Regions from separate parts of the Glaciimonas sp. OK215 genome, predicted to be linked through region 1. Evidence: predicted binding sites of a transcription regulator. Region 1 holds the regulator's gene; the other holds the start of a gene.
The links. Region 1 encodes FNR, which switches genes on or off when oxygen is low (the NO sensors DNR and NnrR bind a similar motif). Its sites were predicted from a motif close to TTGATNNNNATCAA; they were not measured.
Positions count from the first base shown of each region.

Region 2: AC3CHX_RS17840 (CZB domain-containing protein) is a predicted target of FNR. The motif match lies at 10,176-10,189, and genes of this name have one in related genera.

Region 1 covers NZ_CM173544.1:2,596,518-2,608,651, reverse strand. The annotation lists gene ccoP (cytochrome-c oxidase, cbb3-type subunit III) at 1-40, shown strand, start outside; gene ccoG (cytochrome c oxidase accessory protein CcoG) at 73-1,473, shown strand; gene AC3CHX_RS11765 (FixH family protein) at 1,491-2,030, shown strand; gene AC3CHX_RS11760 (hypothetical protein) at 2,059-2,283, shown strand; gene fnr (fumarate/nitrate reduction transcriptional regulator Fnr) at 2,294-3,058, opposite strand; gene AC3CHX_RS11750 (universal stress protein) at 3,252-3,695, shown strand; gene AC3CHX_RS11745 (universal stress protein) at 3,757-4,608, shown strand; gene AC3CHX_RS11740 (NAD(P)-dependent alcohol dehydrogenase) at 4,743-5,798, shown strand; gene AC3CHX_RS11735 (3'-5' exonuclease) at 5,842-6,474, shown strand; gene dbpA (ATP-dependent RNA helicase DbpA) at 6,498-7,886, opposite strand; gene AC3CHX_RS11725 (pirin family protein) at 8,261-8,962, shown strand; gene AC3CHX_RS11720 (DoxX family protein) at 8,983-9,396, shown strand; gene AC3CHX_RS11715 (FMN-dependent NADH-azoreductase) at 9,499-10,113, shown strand; gene ribA (GTP cyclohydrolase II) at 10,189-10,860, shown strand; gene AC3CHX_RS11705 (MaoC family dehydratase) at 10,902-11,408, shown strand; gene AC3CHX_RS11700 (porin) at 11,517-12,134, opposite strand, start outside.
Region 2 covers NZ_CM173544.1:3,877,538-3,889,671, reverse strand. The annotation lists gene AC3CHX_RS17910 (ABC transporter substrate-binding protein) at 1-198, shown strand, start outside; gene AC3CHX_RS17905 (response regulator) at 253-963, shown strand; gene AC3CHX_RS17900 (ATP-binding protein) at 967-2,469, shown strand; gene AC3CHX_RS17895 (DUF3299 domain-containing protein) at 2,501-3,184, opposite strand; gene AC3CHX_RS17890 (ABC transporter permease) at 3,194-4,453, opposite strand; gene AC3CHX_RS17885 (ABC transporter ATP-binding protein) at 4,450-5,163, opposite strand; gene AC3CHX_RS17880 (DUF2796 domain-containing protein) at 5,182-5,736, opposite strand; gene AC3CHX_RS17875 (LysR family transcriptional regulator) at 5,906-6,766, opposite strand; gene AC3CHX_RS17870 (multidrug/biocide efflux PACE transporter) at 6,896-7,336, shown strand; partial or broken gene AC3CHX_RS17865 (YoaK family protein) at 7,432-8,163, shown strand; gene AC3CHX_RS17860 (hypothetical protein) at 8,200-8,514, opposite strand; gene AC3CHX_RS17855 (hypothetical protein) at 8,664-8,798, shown strand; gene AC3CHX_RS17850 (hypothetical protein) at 9,430-9,552, shown strand; gene AC3CHX_RS17845 (YXWGXW repeat-containing protein) at 9,616-10,002, opposite strand; gene AC3CHX_RS17840 (CZB domain-containing protein) at 10,248-10,685, shown strand; gene AC3CHX_RS17835 (hypothetical protein) at 10,708-10,974, opposite strand; gene AC3CHX_RS17830 (DEAD/DEAH box helicase) at 11,254-12,134, shown strand, end outside.

The DNA of each region.
Region 1 (12,134 bases):
GAGTCTATCGAATGAAACATCGGATTTCGACCAGAAATGATTCGCCCTCATCCGGCTTTATTGTGAGTTCCAATGCATAACGTCGCTCCTCAGGAGTCTGTCATCAAGATGTACGCCGCGCGCACGCAGATTTACCCGCGCGAGGCGAAGGGCCGCTATGCGATCTGGCGCTGGGTATGCGTGTGGCTGACGCAACTGGTGTTCTATGGCTTGCCATGGCTGAACTGGAACGGCCGCCAGGCCGTGCTGTTCGACCTGGGCGCGCGCAAGTTTTACATTTTCGGGGTCGTCTTGTGGCCGCAGGATTTCATCTATCTTGCGGTGCTGCTGATCATCTGTGCGTATGCCCTGTTTCTGGTGACCGCCCTGGCTGGGCGGGTCTGGTGCGGATTCGCCTGTCCGCAAACGGTGTATACAGAAGTATTCATGTGGATCGAGCGCAAGATCGAGGGGCCGCGCAGCGCACGCATGCGGCTCGACCAGCAGCCGTGGTCGGTTGAACGGCTCTCAAAGAAAACCGCCAAGCATGTGCTGTGGGGAGCGCTTGCACTCTGGACCGGATGCACCTTCGTCGGCTACTTCACACCGCTGCAAACCTTGTTGCGCGAGGCGCACAACGTCGCGCTGGGGCCGTGGGAATGGTTCTGGATTCTGTTCTACGCGTTGGCAACCTACGGCAACGCGGGGTGGATGCGCGAGCAGGTCTGCAAATACATGTGTCCGTATGCGCGCTTCCAGAGTTCGATGTTCGACAAGGACACGCTGATCATCACCTACGATCAGGAACGCGGCGAGCCGCGTGGCGCGCGTGGGAAGAAACAGGATGCCGCAGCCAGGTCGCAGGGCGATTGCATCGACTGCTCGATGTGCGTGCAGGTTTGCCCCACCGGCATCGATATCCGGCAAGGCTTGCAGTATGAGTGCATCGGTTGCGCCGCTTGCGTCGATGCCTGCAATCTGGTCATGACGAAGATCGCTGCACCGCCAGGGTTGATTCGCTATTCGACCGAGCATGCGATCAGCGGGCACCTGTCGCTGCAAGAGATGCGGCAGCGCGTGCTGCGTCCGCGGGTGATGATCTATAGCGGCATACTGCTGCTGATCGTAACGGCCTTCTTTGGCACGCTGATCATGCGTACCCCGCTCAAGCTCGATGTCATTCGCGACCGCGGTGCAATGGGGCGGGAAGTGGAAGACGGCATGATCGAGAACGTGTACCGGCTGCAGATCATGAACACGGCGGAAACCTCGCACCGTTACAAGATTGCCGTCTCGGGGCTCAAGTCGATTGCGCTGGCCACGCCGGATGAAGTGGAACTGGAGGGCGCCAGCTCGCGCGCGGTGCCGGTGCGTGTGCGGGTCGATCACAGCAACGGCAAACCCGGCTCAAACAAAATCGTGTTCGAACTGAAGGCGCTGGATGATGCGCGCCTGCAGGTGCAAGAGAATGCCGTATTTTTCGTGCCGAAATAGGTCCCAAGGAGAAAATCATGCATACCGCTTCCCCGTTAATCGATCGACTACACACTGCGCGGCCTTGGTACACCCAGGCGTGGCCATGGCTTCTGATGCTGGGCCCGGCCGTGGTCGTCGTGGCGGCCACGTATACCGGCTGGCTGGCATTTTCGCGACAGGACGCGCTGGTAGTGGGCGACTATTACAAGCAGGGACTGGCCATCAATCAGGATTTGCAGCGCGATCGTGTGGCGACCGGTATGGGATTGTCGTTGAATGCTCGTTACGACGCTGCCAGCGGGAAGCTGAACGGCACGCTGCGGAGCTTCGGTACGCCCATTGCCAGGAAAATCCTGCTCCATCTGGCGCATCCGACCCAGCCGGAAAAGGACCTCCAGCTCGCAGCACAACCCAATCCGCACGGCGATTTCAGCGTCGGATTACCGATGCTGGAAAGGGCCCGCTGGGAGATCTTGGTTGAGGGGGAACGGCGCGACTGGCGTTTGAGCGGCTCCTGGAACTGGCCGCAGCAGCAGATGATCGCCCTCAAGGCCGATTTACCGCCCGCCGAATGAAAGAGGGGAGACCATGTTGCGATACGTGATGAATATACTTTGGCCGTCTTTTCTGGTGGCGATGGTCGCAGAAGGCTGTTTTTTTTCGCTCTTCGATCCGGCGGATTTGTTACGTCTCGGCGGCCAACATGCTCTGCCGCCGATAGCCGGCTACACGATCGGCTTTTTCTTCTTCTGGAGTTTTTGTTCGCTGGCGAGCATGCTGACGCATTACCTGTTCAGCGTGCCGGACGAGCGCGGCCCGCCGTTCTGAAGTGGAAGCGTTACATCGGGCTGCAGTTTTCCGTGCCGGCCGCCAGCGCTCTTAACATCGCCGGATCGAGCAGTTGCAGCTCACGCTTATCGACTTTGAGCCAGCCCTGCTTCTTGAACCGGGACAGCAACCGGCTAATGCTCTCGATGGTCAGTCCCAGATAATTGCCGATGTCCTCGCGCGACATCCGCAACTGGAAACTGGTGGACGAATAACCGCGCGCCGCATAGCGCGATGACAGATTCACCAGAAAAGCCGCAAAGCGCTGTTCCGCGCGCATATTTCCCAGTAGTAGCATCACATTCTGCTCGCGCGTGATTTCCTGGCTCATGATTCTGTGAAAATGACGCAGCAGCATCGGGATGTGGCCGAACAGCTCTTCCAGGCGCGAGAACGGAATCTCACAGACCTCGCTATCCTCCAGCGCAACCGCGTCGCATTGGTGCCGGTCGCCGCTGATCGCATCCATGCCCAGCAATTCGCCAGCCATCTGGAAACCGGTGACCTGTTGCTCGCCGCTAGGATTGATCTGATAAGTCTTGAAATGCCCAAACCGGATGGCATACAGATTTGTGAACGGGTCATCCATTCGGTACAGGCCCTCGTCTCGCAAGATGCGACGGCGGCGTCCGACAACCTGGTCGAGCCGGTTGATGTCCGCATCGTCCAGCCCCATGGGAAGGCATAAGTGGTGCAAGCTGCAATTGGCGCAACTTGCCTTTAATGCACCGACATTCAAGGCTGGCGACGCGGTATAGGAAAGCGGCTGGCTCATAGTGGTAATTGTTGTGATTATTCAACATTGTAGTGATGGCTAAGGCGAATGTACTCTAAATGCGGAATACATACAAACGCAGCGCAACGCCGCTGCCCACGCATTGCGTGCCATTTGATCCATGTCAAAAAGTCCTGAGGAGAACAGGCATAGGATCTTCTCATCGGATTCTTTTCCCGCACCTGAGGACATCATGTTCAAGACCATATTGTTGGCGACCGACGGCTCCGATCTGTCGGACAAGACTGTTCAGGCGGCAGTCGAATTTGCCAAGAGCAACGGCAGCAAGATCATCGGCTTGTCGGTTGCCGAAATCTATTCCTATTTCCCGGTCTCGACGATGGGCGGCGCTGAAGATCTGCGTTTGCTGACAGATGCGGTCGAGCAGCAAGCGGAAGAAAATGTGCAAAAAATCGCGGATCTGGCGAAGCAAGCCGACGTGGCGTGCGAAGTCTATTGTCCAAAGGGCTGGTGCGCTCAGGAAATCGTCAAGACCGCCGAGCAGCACCACTGCGATGTGATTTTCATGGCGTCGCATGGCAGAAAGGGCGTGAGTAAATTGCTGTTGGGCAGCGAGACACAGAAGGTCCTGGCTTATTCCCGCATTCCTGTGATCGTGTACAAGGCATCGGCCTGACCGCTGGTGATGCATCGATTCAAGCGCGATCATTAGGCTCGACCAAAGCAGGAGCGTTCAGATGTCCTACAAAATCATTCTGGTGCATGTCGACAAGTCGGCGCATCTTGACTTGCGGATTGAAGTCGCCGCAAAAATGGCGTTACATGAAAATGCCCACCTCATCGGCGTTGCTGTCACAGGGCTATCCCGATCACTGCACCGGCCGCTACTTTCCGGCCGGGACGGCAGCAATCTGGCGTCCTATAAAGCCGACTATCTGGACACGCTGCGGCAGCGTGCGCACGCCGCGCTCGAGAAATTTGACACGCTGGTGCGCGCAATCGGCGTGACTTCTTATGAAAAGCGGCTGATCGATGACGAGGCCGCGGCTGCCATCAGCATGCTGGGCCTGTATGTCGATCTGATCGTTCTCGGCCAGAGCGACACCGACGATCAATCCCTGACTGCGAAGGTCGATTTTCCGGAATACGTGACACTTAACGCCGAATGCCCGGTCTTGATTGTCCCTTCTGCCGGGCCGGTCTCCTGCATTGGCGGGCGGGTGCTGATTGCATGGAATGGGAGCATGGCGGCTTCGCGCGCAGTCAGGAGTGCCATGCCATTGCTAAAACAGGCGAACCAGGTTCAACTCGCCATCGTCAATCCTGCCTCTGGTCCGGATCCGCAATGTGAAGAGTCGGGCGCCGAGATGGCCGCTTATCTGGCTCGCCACCACATCACGGTTGAACTGGTTCGGCGCACGGTCGCAGACGATGCCGGGCACACGCTGCTGGCGCTCGCGGCCGACCTGTCTGCCGACGTGATCGTGATGGGCTGCGTTGCGCATCAGCGCTGGCGGGGGATGTTGCTCGGCGGCGCCACCCGTGTGGTGCTGGAAGAGGCCGCCGTAGCGGTGTTGATGTCGCATTAAGGCCGTGGCGGCCACGTCAATGAGGTGTCGATACTGCAGTTGGCAATCCCGTGCGGATCGGCATCGCCCGTGTCGGCGCGGCAACAGAGGCAGTGCGCACAGACATCATCATGCAGGTTTTCAGGAGAATTGCGATGCGTACCATGAAAGCAGCAGTGTTCCTCCGTCCGGGCAAGATCGCGCTCGAGGAAAAGCCCGTACCGGTTGCCGGTCCCGGCGAGGCGGTAATCAAAATAACCACCACCACGATCTGCGGCACCGATGTGCATATCCTCAAGGGGGAATATCCGGTTGAGGCGGGGCGCACTATCGGTCATGAGCCGGTGGGAGTGATCGAAGAATTGGGCGCGGGCGTGAGTGGATATTCGGTCGGACAACGGGTGATCGTCGGTGCGATTACCCCGTGCGGACAATGCCATCCTTGTCTCGACGGTCATCAGTCCCAATGCGGCGGCAAGGCGGCCGGCGGCTGGCGCTTCGGCAACACGATAGACGGCTCTCAGGCGGAATACCTGCTGGTGCCGCACGCGATGTCGAATCTCGAACCGATTCCGGACGGACTCACGGATGAGCAGGTGTTGATGTGCCCTGACATCATGAGTACCGGTTTCGGCGGGGCGGAAAGCGGGGAGATAAAGATCGGTGACACGGTCGTGATTTTTGCACAGGGGCCGATCGGTTTGTGTGCAACAGCGGGGGCAAAATTAAAAGGCGCAAGCCTGATCATCGCGGTTGACGGCGTGAGTGCGCGCCTTGAAGTGGCGAAAAAGCTGGGTGCCGATGTCACGATCGACTATACGAAGACCGATCCGCTGACCGAGATCATGCGTCTGACCAACGGGCGCGGCGTCGATGTTGCAATCGAAGCGTTGGGTACGCAACAGACGTTTGAAAGTTGTCTGCGCGCTCTCAAGCCAGGTGGCACGCTCTCCAGCCTTGGCGTGTATTCCGGCAAGATTTCCTTGCCGCTGGATGCCTTTGCCGCTGGTCTGGGCGATCACAAGATCGTCACCACCCTGTGCCCCGGCGGGAAAGAACGCATGCGCCGGCTGCTGAATGTGGTGGCGTCGGGCCGGGCGGATTTGCAGGCAATGGTCACGCATCGCTTTAAACTGGATCAGATCGAACAGGCATATGAATTATTTGCCAACCAGCGCGATGGCGTGTTGAAGGTCGCGATTACACCGTGATGCTGTAATATGCGCCCATCAAAAAAATGCATTTCGAGGATCCATGGGCGTATTTCAAAAACCGATAGTCATGCTGGATTTCGAGACCACCGGGCTGAGTCCTGCAATGGGTGATCGCATCACGGAAGTCGCAGCCCTCAGGATCGTTGAAGGCGAAATCGTCGAGCGCTTCGTTTCGCTGGTGAATTGCGGGGTGCGGATACCTTCTTTCATTACCCATCTGACCGGTATTTCGCAAGCGATGGTCGATAGCGCGCCGCCAGTCGCTGAGGTTGTCCCGGAATTGCTGCGATTTATCGGCGGCGACGCGTTGGCCGCCCACAACGCCAGTTTTGACGCCAAGTTTTTATTGGCGGAAAGTGCGCGTCTGGATGTGCAGCCGCGCTATAGCGCACTGATTTGCTCGTTGAAATTATCGCGTCGTGTGTTCCCGGGCATGCCGAGCTACAAGCTTGGATCGCTGGCCACCGCATTGCGGATACCATTTCACGGCACGGCGCATAGAGCGGAAGCGGATGCCGAAGTATCGGCGAACTTACTGTTACACGTCGCCCGTAGCCTGGCGCATACCTACCGCGTGCCATCTATCCACCCGGATTTGCTGGTATCGCTGAATCAGCTGAGCGCCGCCAAAGTCCCCGACTTCCTGGCGCGGCAGCTGGGCAAGCAGGTCTAGTTGGCGTAGCGGCTTTCTTGCGTTTACAGCTCGGAGATAAAGCGCATCTTGAAGCTGCGGCCTTTGATATTGCCATTGCTCAGGCGAGAAAAGGCGTGCTTGGCCATGCGTCTTTCCAGCGCGACATAGGTCATGAATTCGAATACGCTGATTTTGCCGACCTGCTCTTTGGTCAGCTCCGCATCGCCGGTCAGCGCGCCCAACAGATCACCCGGACGCAGCTTGTCTTTCTTGCCGCCCATGATGCATAGCGTCACCATAGGCGCTTGCAGCGGACCGCCTTCAGCCGGTTCCAGCTCGGCCAGATCGAACCAGCTAACCGGTCCGTTCTGGTAGTCCTCGATCAGCTTCACCCATTTTTTTTCATTCGGCGCACACAGGCTCAGCGCCAGCCCCTTGTCGTGACCGCGCCCGGTACGGCCGATGCGGTGGATATGGACTTCGGTGTCTTTCGACACATCGACGTTAATGACCGCGCCCAGGGTCTGGATATCCAGGCCGCGTGCGGCGACGTCAGTGGCGACCAGCACCGAGCAACTCTGGTTGGCGAATTGCACCAGGATTTCATCCCGCTCGCGTTGTTCCAGTTCACCGTATAACGCGAGTGCGCTAAACCCCTGGTCGCGCAATTCAGCCGCCAATTCGCGGCAATGGATTTTGGTGTTGCAGAAGGCGATGGTCGAGACCGGTCTGTAGTGGTTCAGCAGTTGTGCCACGGCGGCATTCCGGCCGTCGTAGCTGACTTCGTAAAAACGTTGTTCGATCTGGCCGGCATCGTGCTGCGCCTCGACTTTTACTTCGACCGGCTGGCGTAAAAATTCGGCACTGGCCTTACGTATGTCGTCCGGATAGGTTGCCGAAAACAGCAGCGTCTGACGGCGCGTCGGGCAAGCGCTGACGATGCCTGAGATTTCTTCGTAAAACCCCATGTCGACCATGCGGTCGGCTTCGTCCAGCACCAGCGTTTGCACCGTTCCCAGGTTGATGCTGCCACGGCCGATGTGATCGCGTATCCGTCCCGGCGTGCCGACAATAATATGCGCGCCGTGCTCCAGTGAGCCAATCTGCGGCCCCATCGGTGAACCGCCGCATAGCGTCAGGATTTTGACGTTATCCGCAAAACGCGCCAGCCGGCGCAATTCTTTCGCCACCTGGTCGGCCAGTTCACGCGTCGGGCACAACACCAGCGCCTGAATCGCGAAGTAGGTCGGGTTCAGTTTATGCAGGATGCCGATGCCGAAAGCGGCGGTTTTGCCGCTGCCGGTTTTAGCCTGGGCGATCAAATCACGCCGCTCCAGAATCACCGGCAGGCTCTGCGCCTGTATGGTCGTCATCTTGTGATAGCCAAGGCTGTCGAGATTACTCAATAGCGCTGGCGACAAGGGGAGATTGGAGAAGGAGGAGGTAGTCACAATGATGTTAGCCGGCAGAAAGGGGGAGCGAAGTCTAACAGGCGCGCCGGGTTAGGGCCAGATTTGATGTGGATTTGATGGTGTTCCGATATTCATCTGACATCTAAGTGATGTTTGTCGATGCGTTGGCGGGGAAATTGGCGGAAAGCGGGAGCCGTGGCTGGCCCCCGCCGTGTTCCTGAGCGGGCCTGTTTCAGCCTGTATTTTTATGTTCGATATTTTCGATAGTATATGTGAAAATTTTCCGTTTTTCTTTTGCCCTATTGGCGTCCATACTATGTTTCAAGGATGAGTTTCAGGCAATCAGTCGTTATGCCAGCATCCATTACCTATCGAAATTATCGTATATAACCTGACTGGAAACGGAAAACATCATGCTGCAAATTCGCAAAAGTACTGATCGCGGCGTCGCCAACCATGGCTGGCTGCAATCCAATCACACCTTTTCATTTGGTCACTATCACGATCCGGAGCACACCGGCTTCGGTCCGCTGTTGGTGATCAATGAAGACCGGGTTACCCCTGGTCAGGGTTTCGGCACGCATGGCCATCGTGACATGGAAATTATTTCCTACGTCCTCGACGGCGCTCTGGAGCATAAGGACAGCATGGGTACCGGCTCGGTATTGCACTACGGCGATGTACAGCGCATGAGTGCCGGCACCGGCGTGCGTCATAGCGAATTCAACAGCTCGCCGACGGAGCCTCTGCATTTCCTGCAAATCTGGATCGAACCGAACGTCAAAGGCATTCCGCCAGGCTATGAAGAGAAACACTTCACGCCAGCGTCCAAGCAAGGCCAGCTGCGGCTGATCGCCTCGTCGGATGGTCGCGACGGTTCGGTATTGATCCATCAGGATGCCAGCATTTATGCCGCGCTTCTGAACGGTGACGATCAGGTTGCGCACACATGGACTGCCGGCCGCAGCGGTTACCTGCACGTGATACGCGGGACGATTACGGTCAATGGTACGGTGTTATCGACCGGCGACGCGCTGAAACTGCGCGATGAACCTTTAGTCACCCTCGGCAATGCTGACAACGCGGAAGTATTGCTATTTGATTTGCCCTACTAATCAATCCATCAGGAATCAGCATGAACAACTTTTCCAAATTATCTTATCCAATCGCCCGGGCCTTTCTAGGCGCTTTGTTTTTTATTTCCGGGATCTACAAAATCATCGGTTTCAGCTACGTCGCCGGCTGGATGGCAAGCACCGGCGTGCCGATGGCCAGCGCATTGCTGGCCATCACCATCGTGATTGAAATCGGCGGCGGCCTGATGCTGATTACTGGCTGGAAGGCCAAGTACGCAGCGCTCGTCGTCGGTTTGTTTCTGATTCCGGTGACCTTGGTATTCCATGCTTTCTGGAGCGCCGATGCTGCGTCGTATCAAAACCAGCTGACCCAGTTTCTGAAAAACCTGGCGATCCTGGGTGGCATGTTGCTGGTGTTCGGCCACGAGTTCAGTCGGGAGTTAAGCCGAGAAGCAGCCGGCAGCGACAAATAACCCAGCACTTATCTGCATATTTGGATCTTCCCCGCCCGGCGCCGACGCTGCAATCAAGGTCGGCGCCAGGGATTTACCCCACTTTTAGAAAGCACTTTCATCATGACCACGATTCTTCACCTGAACAGCAGCATCCGTAACAGCGGCTCGATTTCCCGTCAGCTGACCTCGGAATTCCTTGCGAAATGGAAACTCGCGCAACCTGGCGACGTCATTGTCGAGCGCGATCTGGCGGCAAATCCTGTACCGCATTTGACCGAACAAATGATGGGTGCATTTTTCACGCCGGAAGCCCAGCGTTCCCCTGAACAGGCGGAAACGGTAAAATTGTCGGATCAGTTGGTGGAAGAATTGCTGAGCGCCGATGTCGTCGTGATCGGCGCGCCGATGTACAATTTCTCAATTAGCTCGACTTTGAAGGCCTGGATCGACCACGTTGCGCGTGCCGGTCTGACTTTCAAGTACACCGAAACCGGTCCGGTCGGGCTGGTTCAGGGTAAAAAAGTCGTTGTATTTACTTCCCGCGGCGGTGTTTACAGCCACGGTGCAGCCAAGGCCATGGATTTCCATGAGACCTATCTGCGTGCAGTATTGGGCTTTATCGGCCTAAGCGATATCGACTTCATTCATACTGAAGGAATGGCAATGGGCGAAGAGGCGGTAGCCAGCGCGATTTCTCATTCTCGTAGTACGATGACTGAATTAATTCCAGCCTGAATTATTTAATTTGTTGGCAAGGCACGCCATTTTCCCGATGGCGTGCCTTTTATATTGAAGTAACGCATCTATCTCATGAGCACCTACATCACACCAAGTAACGCCGCAGCTGCCCAAATCCACGAAAAGCTGGAGTACGTGACATCCTGCGAACTGCCGACTCCCTGGGCAACATTCCAGCTCCATGCCTTTATCGATCATCCGTCCGGTAAAGAACATTTGGCGCTGGTACTGGGTGATGTGACCGATGGTTCGCCGGTATTGGCACGCATCCATTCGGAATGCCTGACCGGCGATGCGCTATTTAGCCAGCGTTGCGATTGCGGCGCGCAACTGGAAGGCGCGCTCCAGCAAATTGCGGCCGAAGGACGCGGCGCCGTGCTGTATTTGCGCCAGGAGGGCCGCGGAATCGGCCTGCTCAACAAGATACGGGCTTACCGGATTCAGGATTCCGGTGCCGATACCGTCGAGGCCAATCAACAACTCGGCTTTGCCGACGATTTGCGCCACTACGGCATGTGCCAGCCCATGCTAGCCCATCTGGGCATCAAGGCGCTGCGCCTGATGACCAACAATCCGCGCAAGATGGCCGCACTGAAAAAAATGGGCGTGCCGGTGATAGAGCGGATCCCTTTGATCCTGAATAGAAATCCTTTTAATACGCGCTATCTGGATACCAAGGCCGCCAAACTCGGACACATGTTGCCGAATGAGGGGGCCGATCATCAAGACGACACTGATCGCTAAATGTCAGGTGCGATTGCGGCGTAATGACCAGGGAGATATCGATGAAAAATGTGAGTCCTGACGGCGTTCAGGAAACTGCTGCTGAAGCGCTGCCTCTTTATCTGGAAGATATCGTCGTGGGCCAACAGTTTACATCGTCAGAATTGCAGGTAAATGCCGACGACATCAAACGTTTTGCCCGGCAGTTCGATCCGCAGCCGTTTCATCTGGATGAGGTTGCTGCGCAAAACACTTTTTTCGGCGGGCTCGCCGCCAGTGGCTGGCATACCGCGGCTATTACGATGCGGTTGCTCGTGGAGAGTGGCATGCCGTTGGCTGGTGGCATCATCGGTGCCGGCGGGGAAATTACCTGGCCCAAGCCTACCCGCCCCGGCGATGTGCTGCACGTTGCCAGTGAAGTGGTTGCCGTCACGCCATCGCGATCACGACCTGATCGCGGCATGATACAAGTGCGCTGCCAGACGTTTAACCAGAACGGCGAGGCGGTTCAGGTGCTGCTGGCAAAACTTGTCATATGGAGCAGGGCGCAAGTAGGTGTAGCCGGCTAAAGCTTATTTATCCCCAAAAAAATGCCCACTCAGCTACGAATGGGCAAAATGACAAGATATTGCAGGTTGGCACGCCCGACGCGACAACCTGCGTTACCCGGATACCGCTTAGAACGTGTGGCTGATGCCTGAATAGAACGCGTTCTGGTTGACGCCAGCCGCACCATTCCCGGTTTCAACGGCAAAACTGGTGAGCGCGCTATTCCGTACGGTACCGATGCTCGCGTACAGCAGGGTGCGCTTGGACAGGCTGTAATTGGTGCCCAGCATGAACAGGTTGGCAGTGCCGCTATTCTGATTCAGCTTGACGTGATACGCGCCGCCGATCAGTGTCAGCGCCGGACTGAGTTGATAGTTGGCGCCGAGCCAGAACTGGTTAGCCTTGTCGGGATTGCCTTGGCTGGCGATCACGGCTGGCGCCGACAGATTTTCGTAGCCGGCAAACAGCTTCAGCTTGTCGATGGTAACGGTGCCGCCGAGAGTCAACTCTTTTGAATATTGAAACAGGGAAGAGTATTGCCCGTTGGCATCATTCGCAAAGTCGTACATTGCCCGCAATTCGTAGCTCGGTTGTACGAAAGCCAGGGAGAGTCCGCCCGTGCTGCCTTTTTTGGTCGAGCCGGCCACTTCACCCATGCCATACACGCCTTGTGCGGTGAAGCCGCCCAGGTTTGGCGTCGTGTAGTCGATTTCGTTATTGTAGGTTGGCCAGTTGCGCCCCTTGAC
Region 2 (12,134 bases), 1.3 Mb from region 1:
TGGCAGAGCTTCAGCAAAGGCGCGGCATTTCAGGCGCCGAGTCTGGTGCATAGAATGGCGACCGATGAGATCACCAAGGATGCCATCGTGGCTGAAGTACGACGCTATTTCATGGACGATCAAATAACCGAAGCCGACACGCAACACCGCCTGGCGGCGATTGCACGGACCTCGCCTAAAACAGATAAGTCGGAGTAATGGGCGCAATACCTTCGCACCAAAACGACCCGAACACAAAGATGAGCACACACCATGCGTAAGATTTTGATCGTTGACGATGACCAGAAAACCCGGACCCTGTTAAAGGCCTATCTGGAAAAAAATCAGTACGAAGTCAAGCTGGCACATAACGGTGAAGCTTTTCTGGCGGAGTTCCAGCGCTATGTCGATGAGTTGTCGCTGGTCATCCTGGATGTGATGCTGCCCGATACCGACGGTTTTGCGTTGTGCAAAATCGTCCGGCGTCGTTCGAACGTGCCGATTATCATGCTCACGGCCAGCTCGGATGAGACCGACCGCGTGGTCGGGCTGGAACTGGGGGCCGATGACTATATGGCCAAGCCCTACAGTCCGCGCGAACTGCTGGCGCGCATCAAGGCGATCCACCGCCGCATGGGCGTCGATCATGCCGCGCCGCCGCGCTACTACCGTTTTCTGGGCTTCACACTGGATACCGTGGAGCGCACCGTGCTCGACGCCGATCGGCAGGCGGTGGCGCTGACCGGCCTGGATTATCAGTTGCTGAAATATTTTGTCGAGCATCCGGGCGATATTCTCGACCGCAGTGTGTTGTGCGAAGAAACCCGCGGGCGCGATGCGGGGCCGCTGGATCGTTCGCTGGATGTGCAAATCAGCAAGCTGCGCGTGCGCCTGAATGACGATGGCAAGTCGCCGCAACTGATCAAGACGGTGCGCGGTGCGGGTTACGTGTTTTCTGCCGACGTCGTCGTCTCCGATACCTGAGCCATGCCGGAACGCGCCTCCCACCGTCGGCTTGCCACCCGCTTTCTGGCGTGGGCGTTACCGCATTCCTTACTCGGGCAGTTATCGGTGGTGATGGTGCTCGGAGTGCTGGTGACGCAGTTGGTCGGCGGCTTGATATGGGCGGCCCAGTTGCGTACCAGATCCGAAATCGAAACCAGGATCGCGGCGCAGCATCTTGGGCACAGCGCCGCCAGCGCGATTCGGTTTTTCAAAAGCTTGCCCGCGAACTACCGGCCGCTCATGATCCAGCAATTGCGCGAAATGGGCGGCACCCGTTTTTTTGTCAACGCGAATGATGCGCCGCTTCAGATTCAAGCGATAGGCGATAACGTGCTGGCCGACATGGCCAGCCAGACTGTCCTCAAAACGCTCAGGGAAGACTTGCCGTTTTTGCCCGAATTTCGACTGGTGTTCGCCTGGCCGGATGAGTTAACCGTATCCGATGACGGTCTGAAAGTTGCCGACCTGCCGGATAGCTGGGTCCAGCATATTTTGCTGATCAAGCCAAATCCGGCGCCGGTACTGGTGATCCAGACCCAGCTCGAACCGGGCAAGTGGCTGTATCTGGCGGCGCTGATGCCGAATCCGTATTTTCTGGAAAGCAGCAGTCCGTTGTCGCCGGATCGGCTGGTGCTGCAGGCCTTGTCGTTGGCTGCGGTGTTGCTATTGTCGATATTGGTCGTGCGTTGGACCACGCGGCCGTTGGCGGCTTTGTCGGATGCCGCGGAAGCTTTCGGGAAAGGTGAGACGGTACCGGCATTGCCGGAAACCGGCAGTCGCGAGTTTGTCAAAACGGCGCGCGCCTTTAGCGCCATGCGCGAACGGATAAAGCGTTATCTGGAAGACCGGGAGCGACTCTTTGCGTCCATTTCGCACGATTTGCGCACGCCGATTACGCGCCTGAAACTGCGCACGGAATTGCTCGATGACGATGCCTTGCGTGCCGATTTCCATGAGGATCTGGATGAACTCGACATGATGGTGAAGGGCGCGTTGCAGTCGGTAAAGGATAGCGATATCCACGAAAACCGCACGGAGGTCCGGCTCGATGCGCTGATCCACCGGATGATCCGCGACGCCCGGATGGCCGGACATGAGGTGGCGTTCGTCGACGCGGGACTGACAGTGATGGCGAAACCGCTGGCACTCAAACGCGCGCTTGGCAACCTGTTCGACAATGCGCTGTTTTACGGCGAAAAAGTGGAGATTTCAGTGCGCCAGGTGACCGCGCGGTCTGGCGATCAGGTGACCGATAACATCCAGATCCAGATCCGCGATCACGGGCCCGGTGTGCCGGAAGAGGCCTTCGGCAGCCTGTTTCAGCCGTATCTGCGACTCGACCATGGACGCGCTCAAAACGCCGGCGGGATGGGGCTCGGGCTCGGGATTGCCCGCAATATCGTGCAGGCGCACGGCGGCGAGTTGTTATTGGCGAATCATCCTGACGGCGGACTGGTGGCGACGATTGTGCTGCCGCATACTTGAGCGTTGGTCGGGCGGATGATCCCGATCACACTCATTGCCTGGCATCCGTATCCTTGTACATTTCCACGCTTTGCGCCACCAGCGAGTAACCGGCATCGCCCATCTCGGTGGATGACGGCTTGACGTTCAATACGCCGCTGATCCAGACCGCATCCATGGTGCGCACGCCTTTGACGGCCTTGAGGCTATTCACATGAATGATCTGATTCGCCGGTGGTGGCGGCACGTGGATGCAGCCGCCGAAGTAGGGCACCAGCAGAAACTCTTTCAAGGCTTCGCCTTCGCGGTCGAGCGACACGACGAAGCCGGGAATCCTGATCGACTTGCCGTTCATGGCGGGATTGACCGGCGCGTTCTTCCAGTATTCCCTGGCCTTTTGCAGCGCCTCATCGGCGCGCGGATCGGCATCGTCGAGTTTGTCGAGATTGATCCCCTTGAACGGCTTCATCGGGTCCCAACTGGCGGGGGCGAGTTGTTCCCATTTGATTTCCTGAAAGGGCGATGCAGTGGCCGGTGTGCCTGGCTTTGATGCCACCAGCGGGGCCTGTTGCAGACGATCCCCGACCTTGTATCCACCGTCCTGGGCGGCCGCTTGTGCGGCTGCCGATGCTTTCAGCGCTGCTGTGGCATGGCGCTCGGCATAAATATAGCGGCCCACTGTTCCGGTGCCGAGACCGGCGATGACGATCGCCACTATCCATAAAAACATCTTCATAACTTTACCTTAAACTCTGGGCGTCAAGCCGTCCGACAAACTCAAGCGATAGGCGCGCAAGCCGGGCAGCAGACTAGCGATCAAGCCGCCAATCACGGTCCATAGCAGTAACTCCAGCTCTCCAGCGGTCGGTAGGGCAGGATGCAACGCGATACCGAATTGCGAGGATAGCAACGGCCCCAGCAGCAGGATGGCGACATTCAATAACACGATCCCCAGCAGCACACCGATCAGCATGACGACAAAGCCTTCCAGCGCCAACAGGAAAAAGATATCGATCGGGTGGGCACCGACTGAGCGCAGGATCGCTAACTCGCGCCGCCGTTCGCCAAGACTGGCAAGGATAGATGATACCAGTCCGGCCAGTCCGACCACGACCACCATGGCCGAGACGGCCAGCAGGGCTTTTTCGCCGATACCGACGACTTGCCACAGTTCATCCAGCGCCACGCCCGGCAATACCGCCATCTGCGGATCGTCCTTGTCGCCGGCGATGGCGCGTTGCACTGCAAATACGCTGGCGCGGTTCTTCAGACCGACCAGCACGGCGGTGACCGTCTTCGGCGTCAGGTCGAATTTTTTGACCAGCTCGGATGGAATCACCAGGCCCTTGATGGGCGCGCCAGCCTCCCAGTCGAGATGTATCGCTTCCATCGCGTCCAGCCCGATGTGCACGGTGCGATCGACCGGCGTGCCGGTGCCGGCCAGAATCCCGCTGACCACGAACGGTTTATCGGCGTGCTCGGTCAGATGGACGCCACTGCCGTGACTGAGGGTGATTTTGTCACCGATTTTGTAATGCAGTTGTTGCGCTACTTCGGCGCCGAGCACGGTGTCAAACACATCGTGAAACGGCTGGCCGCCCTGGAAACGCAGCGCTTGCTTGTCGTCGTAATGAAAATGCGTGAAATAGTCGCCATTGGTCGCCAGTACGGGAAAGCCGCGATGCGAGTCGCCCAGCGACAGCGGAATGGTCCATGCCACGGCGGGATTGTGCGCCAGTTTTTGTGCGCTGTCCCAGCCGATATTGTTGGTGGCGCCGCCGATGTGAAAGATTGCATACAGCATCAGCTGTACCGAACTGGTACGGGCGCCGACCACCAGGTCGGTACCGGACACTGATTGCGAAAAGCTCTCGCGCACATCGTGGCGGATACGCTCGATTCCCAGCAGCAAGGTGGTCGATAGTGCAATCGCCAGCAGGATCAGTCCTAACGTAAACCGGCGGTTCCAGGCGCTGCGCGCGGCCAGTCGGATCAACATGTTCATGCCTGATCCTCAAGGTGTGCGGCATGATTCAGTTCATTCAATGCCAGCCGATGACTGAAATGCGACGCCAGGCGCTGATCGTGACTGACGAACAGCAAGGTAGAGCGTGCCTGTTCGCATTCACGCTGTACCAGATCCAGAAAGCCTTGCTGGCGGTCGGCATCCAGTGCCGAGGTCGGCTCATCGGCGACGATGATCTCCGGTTGGCCGATCAGCGCACGGGCGGCGGCAACCCGTTGTTGCTGACCTATCGATAGCTGTGTCACGGGTTTGCTCCACAACGACGGTACCAGGTCGAGACTGCGCAGCAACGACTCGGCAGCGCTGCGCAAGGTCGCGCCTTGCGTCAGCGCGCGTTGCCGTCGATAGCGCGAAAACTGGCACGGCAGCAGCACATTGTCCAGAATCGACAAGTACGGAATCAGATTGAACTGCTGGAAAACAAAGCCGATGTGATCGACCCGGAACTGGTCGCGCGCCGAAGCGGAAATGCTGTGGAGTTCGGTGCCGAGTATCGTAATGGTTCCGAGTTGCGGCACCACGATGCCGCCGATCAGTGCCAGCAAGGTGCTCTTGCCGCTGCCGCTGGGTCCGGAGATAAAGACCTGATCCTGGCGCTCCACCATGAATGCGTCCATTTGCAAGGTTGGCGCAGGCTGACCCGGCCAGCTGAAGGACACATCCTGTAGATGAATGACAACTTCGGTCATGACGCTGAACTCATATTGTTACCAGGAAATAAGGGTGGCTGATGGCAGCAGCTTGGCCGCCAGCTGTTTTTTGGAGGTAACCATTTGCACGTCGATTTGCTGAAAACCCTTGAATTGCGTAAACAGCCTGACGTCGATACTTTGCAGGCGCTCAGGATGGGCGCACTGGAACACGAAATCGGCATCCAGGTCGGCATGTCCCGGTTCTGCGGGTTTGTCCGTTGCAACCGGTGTTGCCGGCTCTCCCAGCAATGCCGGATCAAGCGCGGCGGATACCAGCTTGACCGACGCCGGCCGACACTCGGCGGCGGGTGTTGTCACAAACACTTTTCCGGCATCGCGCAGTTGTCGCCCCATTTGCTGGGTGGCCTGACGATCCTTCACACTTTTGGCGGCATGTTCGAACCCTAACAGGTTCGCTAACGGGGTATCCAGGTGGAGGTTGACTTGCGACCCATCTATCGCCACGTCCAGCTTTCCGACACCGTGGACATGCGCTTCGTGGGCAATCGCGGGGGAGAATGCGGTGCAGAGCAGGGCGCTGACGGCCCAGCCGGAAAGTACTCGTTTCATGATGCCTTTCATGTTTTTTTTGATGCTGAGTTGCCGCAGGAGTGCACTGAATAATGTTCGATGTCGTCAGCCTGCAACAGTGTTGCATTATAAGTCGAAACCGCGATACTGCCGTCCGAAGAAATGTTTCAAATGGTGACGGGCATTGCGTTTTTTGCGGTTTGAGTTGCTAGGGCGCCAGCAAGGTATCCAGCAGCCAGCCGCCAGCCTGCCCCAGCCCATGGCGCCGCGACCACACTGCGTCGACCTGAACGGTTTTGGGCCAGCCTCGCACTTGCAATTCCAGCAAGCCATCGGCGGCGAAGCGTTGCGCCAGCCAGCGCGGCAGCTCAGCCCAGCCGAATCCCAGTTCGGTCATTTCCAGTAACAGCAGGTAGCTGGACGACGACCAGCAGAGGCCGCGTCGGCGCTCGACGATGTCGTCCAGATACGTGTTGAGGCGCAGTTCACGTGCAGCGCGCAACATTTCCGTGGTCACGTGTGTAACCGCTGCCAGAGGATGACGCTTGCTCACATACAGTCCAATCTCAGAGCGTTCGGAAATGGACGCGAATCCGACGTCGGGCGGATAGTCCGGCTGCGCCCCAACCAAGCCAAGTTGAGCCCGACCCTCCTGTACCAAGGCCACCACGTCGGTGTGTTCGGCGATCATGCATTCGAGTTCCAGTGCGGGGTAGCGTTGCTCAAATTCCGTCAGGACGGATTCGAAACGATTCGACTGATACGTATCGGATAGCACCAGCGTGAGCGTCGGCTCCAGACCATCCGCCAGCCGATGCGCCGAACGCGATAGCCGGTCACCGGCATCCAGCACCTGCTGCGCATGAATCAACATCGCCTTCCCGTGTTCGGTCAGCGTCGGCCGGCGTGTGCTGCGATCGAACAGTGTCAGGCCCAGATCAATTTCCAGATTGGCGATGGCTTCGCTGACAGTCGATTGCTGTTTGTTAAGTTTGCGCGCCGCCGCCGAGAACGAACCTAGCGCGGCCGTTTCGACAAACATGAACAGGGATTCGAACGAATGTGACATGGGAGCGGCAGCTTAGGTTTGTGATGTATTTCAATATATCGGAAATTCCGATGGTTACTGCTTTTGTAGTATCCAAAAAACTGGAGAGAATAGCAAGCATCGGTTTTTCAATAAAGCTTAGGAGCTGATATGAGCAGGAACAAATCTTTCGCTGAACGTTTCTTCCATGCCCTGACCTTTGAGGTGCTGGCAATCATGCTCAGCGCTCCGGCCTTGTCATGGTTGATGGGCGTGTCGATGGCCGCTGCCGGTCTCCTGACCTTGATGATTTCACTGATCGCAATGGTCTGGAACATGGTCTTCAATACGCTGTTTGACCGGATCGCGCGGCACTTTAATCTGGTCCGCACATTTGGCGTGCGCGTCGTTCATGCGGTCTCGTTCGAGTTGGGACTGATCGTGACAGTGGTTCCGCTGGCAGCGTGGTGGTGGGACATGCGTCTGCTCGATGCATTCTTGCTCGATATCGGTCTGGTTCTCTTTTTCTTGCCGTATACCTTGCTGTTTAACCTGGGTTACGACAAGGTGCGCGAAGCAGTGCTGAAGGCGGATTACCGTGGGAAGTATTGACGCAAGTGGTATTGTGGTACGCGTTGGCTTTCTTGCCGGCCGGCTGTAATTTGATTGCAGCGGGTTATCTTCGTGCTCACCATGATGGAGCGTAAATGCCGATCCCGTACCTGAGGCAATTGACCGGAAAAGAGCGTACCCAGCAAGCTAATCGCCATCTGGCGTGCTTCCTGTCGTTTATTGCCGGTGCTATCAACGCCGGCGGCTTTCTGGCAGTAGGACAATATACCTCGCATATGTCCGGGATTATTTCCGCGATGGGCGATCATCTCGCGCTTGGCTCGGTCGGTCTGATGCTGGCCGGTTTGGCATCGTTGCTATTTTTCGTGTTCGGTGCCGCTTGTTCCGCAATCTGCATTAATTGGGGCAGAAAACGTCACCTGCACGGAGAATATGCACTGCCGCTGATGCTGGAAGCTGCATTGCTACTATTGTTCGGCCTGCTGGGCGGCAATCTGGAAAGTCACAAGTGGTTATTTGTACCCGTTACGGTGCTGCTCCTGTGCTTCATCATGGGCTTGCAAAATGCCATTATTACCAAAATCTCCAAGGCAGAAATTCGTACCACCCATATGACCGGGATGGTCACCGATATCGGCATAGAACTGGGCAAGATGTTTTATTGGAACAGTACCCGGCACGACCCCAAATACGCGGTCCGCGCCGATTTGGTCAAGTTGCGCTTGCTGGCAACCCTGGTTTTCCTGTTCTTCAGCGGTGGTTTTGTCGGCGCGCTGGGATTTAAAAACATCGGGTTTATCGCAACGGCGCCGCTCGCCGCGACCTTGATGGTGTTAGCGATTGTGCCGATTACCGATGATTTGCGGCAGGTGCTGCGCGATATCGTCCGCTGAGGAAGTTAATCAGGCTTTCGCGTGCGCGTAGACTCTGGCTTTTTCAGCATTCACCATCAACTGCTTCTGCGCCAACGTTAAATTCAGGATGGCGGTGTCGCCGGCAATCGCTGTGTACTCGGCATTGCGCACGGCCCTAAACGTCGCAAAGAAACCGTCGCCAGGCAAGCCGGTGTCTTTTCTTACCATGACAACCGAGTAGATCGCCTGGTCGTAATCCACGATGCCGGTACAGGCGGCGTCAAGCGTTGCATGGACTTTTTGCGCCGGGGTGTTCTTCGGGAATAGCGCATACAAGGCATTAAAAGCAACGCTGTCGCTCAAGATTGATGCTTTTTTAATAAGTTCAGTTATGGCAGGTAGTTGTGCTTCGATGATCACGGGATTCTCCGACAATAATTGGTGAGCCAGGGAGTTGCTGTTGGCTGGGGGGCGAATTATCCACTATAAATTGTGATGTAAGGATCTGTTTAATGCTGGATGTCGACGACATGGACACGCACAGCCATTTCCAGCCGGATGTCTTGAACAGCAGCGGTGGCTATTACGGCGTCTTGTCATGCATGCTGTTGCAGCAAGAATCCGGGCGGACTCCTGCTGCACGATGAGACTTCCGGTAACTGCTTTGGCTATCTAAATAGCAGAACTAATACGAGAATCAAGACGATGGTTCCGATGCCTATATACATTTGGATCTCCTTGCCAGGTGGATTCGCTTCTTGCTTGACTTGTCAGATGGGTTCCATGTCGGCCGTCATCATTACTTGGTGGTCAACGGCGGCATCGAACACGTATATGGATAGACGCGTGCCGGTGCATTCAAGGCGAATTAAGAATTAACTATAGTCCCTGAATCCAGGTCGCGAAGTAGGACGATTACTCATTACGACGTAGGAAAGGGGCCAGCCGGCCTGCTTTGATATTGCCTGGCGGGCGCTGAGTAACGTATCGACCGGGAGCGGCGTAGCGGATGATGCAGGGACCACCAATTCACGCAGCTACCGAGGCGAATCAACTGCACAGGTTCTCGGTTTTGTACGTGTGTCGTTTTTTTTCATATTGTTGCAGCTGTAAGAGAGTGTAAAAGCGTGACGACCAAATGTTGCTGTGCGATATAGTGAATGCGTCTCCTCCAATTCCCCCAAGGTTTGGATTCAGCCCGCCACCGCAAGGTTCGCGGGCTCTTTTTTGTGTTCAAGAGTTGGCGCAGTCGGATCGGCTGCGGTCTGGAACTTGACTTTGAAATGGCTGGACGTCACGAAGCGCATCGGCGTTGCCGATGGCGCGAAGAAGGGGAGTGCGGCAGGCGGCGCTAAATGCGCCGTACTGATGGGAAGTTGCGATGCCTGTTATTTTTCGTGAGCATGGCTTTGCTGAAAGCTGGTTCAGCATTAAGACGCTCAAGTCGATCGCGTTTGCCGGCTGTCAGCGATAAGCCGCAAGTGGATCGTAAGTGGAATTTGCGTTGGTATCGTCATCGCCCAAGTGCTTTTTGCCAGGCAGATCTTGCCACCGGCCGCGATGAAGTTGCCAGCCGTCGACGCATTGCTTCCATTCAGCATGCACGTAGTGTTGTCCTTCCCGGGCCAGTTCCCAGCCACCGGCCTGCCATGCATACCAGCCGCCGACATAGTTCCAGAATCCGGGAATCCACACCAGCCCGGCACGTGGGCTTGGCGTCGCTTCCGCCTTTGGCGGCGGCGGTGCATTTTTAAGAACGATGTCGATGCTTGCGGGGCATTTCTCTGGGAAAGATTTCACGACGGAAAACTTGCGGGCGATGATCGCAGCGATGCTGAGAGGAAGCTTCACGATGGATTCCTGGCTGTTTGGGTGATTCGATTATACGAACGCTGAATGCCAGAAATGTTTCTCGTATCTTTCGTTACATTTCTCTTGGTAACGTTACGTTTCAAGTTCTGTCCAGGCTGCCAGTAATTGAAGTTTGTGGTCAAAACATCATTATTTCCCTCGATCCAATAAAATTGATTTAAAGTAATGTTGTTGTAATTCAACTTTAATTGCCCGTAAATCAGAACACAGGACCGCTGCACATCATGTTAAATTTTTTCAAAAATATCTTTGGATCGGGTTCCGACGCAAAGCATAACGCTCCGACAAAGGTTTCCGAAATTGAGCTCAACACCATCCGTGAACTGGATATTCGCGCAGCCATAGCGGCGCATGAAAACTGGAAAGCCAGATTGACGGCCTATCTGTCAGGCGAATCTACCGAGGATTTACGTCCGGAAACTATTTGTTTTGATAACCGCTGCGAGCTTGGGAAATGGTTGTACGGGACGGGGCGAGAGCAGCTGGGCAAGTACACATCGTTCCAGCAACTTGTCGCTGAGCACAAGCATTTTCATTTCCACGCATCGAATGTAGTAAGCCTGACCCAAGCCGGGAAGGTCGAAGAAGCGGAAAAGCTGCTCGCAAACGGATTCAAGGTGTCCAGCGAACGTGTCGTCAACTTTTTGCGCGATTTAGCTTGAGTGCCGCACAAACGTTCGAAACTTAGTGGCGCGTTGTGGCTACAAGGCCAAGATAGTGCAGTTGCGTAGCGGATAGCGACTGCTTTCTCTCAATTGACGAGAACCGGTAGCATTGGCTATCTTTGCCCACAAGAAATCCGCGACGGGTCTTGACGACCTTGACATTTCCCTCGCCCGGCACATAGGCGACCGCTTCATTCGCTGTGTTAAGGGCGCTGGCCAGATGGAGGTGTCCATGGGCGACACGATAGCCGTCATGAACGCGAACGATCACAATATCAAAATCCATAATTTCTGTCTCCAGCCTTAAAGGCAATGGTTTTTATATTTTTTGATACGAGAAGGCGACAATACTCCTCATATATGACCGGAGCATGAAATTTGCCATCGCGTTCAGACGCGCTTCCGTCGCGTGGTTGGTGCCGGAGCTGTCGGTTGCGCAGGTATTTTTCCGCTTGCATGTTGCTCGTCACTCTGTAGGCAGTAGCCCCGCCTGCGCAACAACAGAGTAAACTACGCAGCACATTGTTTCGCATAGTGCGATTCGAGCAAACTTGCGAGTTATGACATGTCTGAAATACCTATTCCGTTATTTGCCGATTTAAACCTCAGCGAGCCGCTGTTACGGGTGCTGAAGGAAGTCGGCTATGAGTCTCCGTCGCCGATTCAGGCCGCCACGATCCCTATCCTGCTAGCCAATCGCGATGTACTTGGCCAGGCGCAAACCGGCACCGGTAAAACCGCTGCTTTTGCTCTACCCATCCTGTCCCGCATCGACCTCAAGCAAACTTCGCCGCAAGCCCTGGTGCTGGCGCCGACGCGCGAACTTGCGATCCAGGTGGCGGAAGCCTTTCAGCGCTATGCCGCGCATATTCCCGGCTTTCATGTGCTGCCTATCTACGGCGGCCAAAGTTATGAGCCGCAGCTCAGGGCATTGCGCCGTGGCGTACATGTGGTCGTCGGCACGCCCGGCCGCGTGATCGATCACCTGGACAAAAACACGCTGGATCTGTCGCAACTCAAAACGCTGGTGCTGGATGAGGCCGACGAAATGCTGCGCATGGGGTTTATCGACGATGTCGAAAACATCTTGCAGAAAACCCCGGAAACACGCCAGACGGCACTCTTCTCCGCCACCATGCCGTCGGTGATCAAACGCATCGCCAAGACCTATTTACGCGATCCCGCCGAGGTCGCTATTGCAGCCAAAACCGGCACTGCCGACAATATTCGTCAGCGCTACTGGTTAGTCAGCGGCATGCATAAGCTCGACGCGCTCACGCGTATCCTGGAAGCCGAAACGTTTGACGGCATGATCATTTTTTCGCGTACCAAATTGGGCACCGAAGAATTAGCCAGCAAATTGCAGGCGCGCGGCTTCTCTGCGGCGGCGATTAATGGCGATATCGCACAGCAACAACGCGAACGCACCATTCAGCAGCTAAAGGA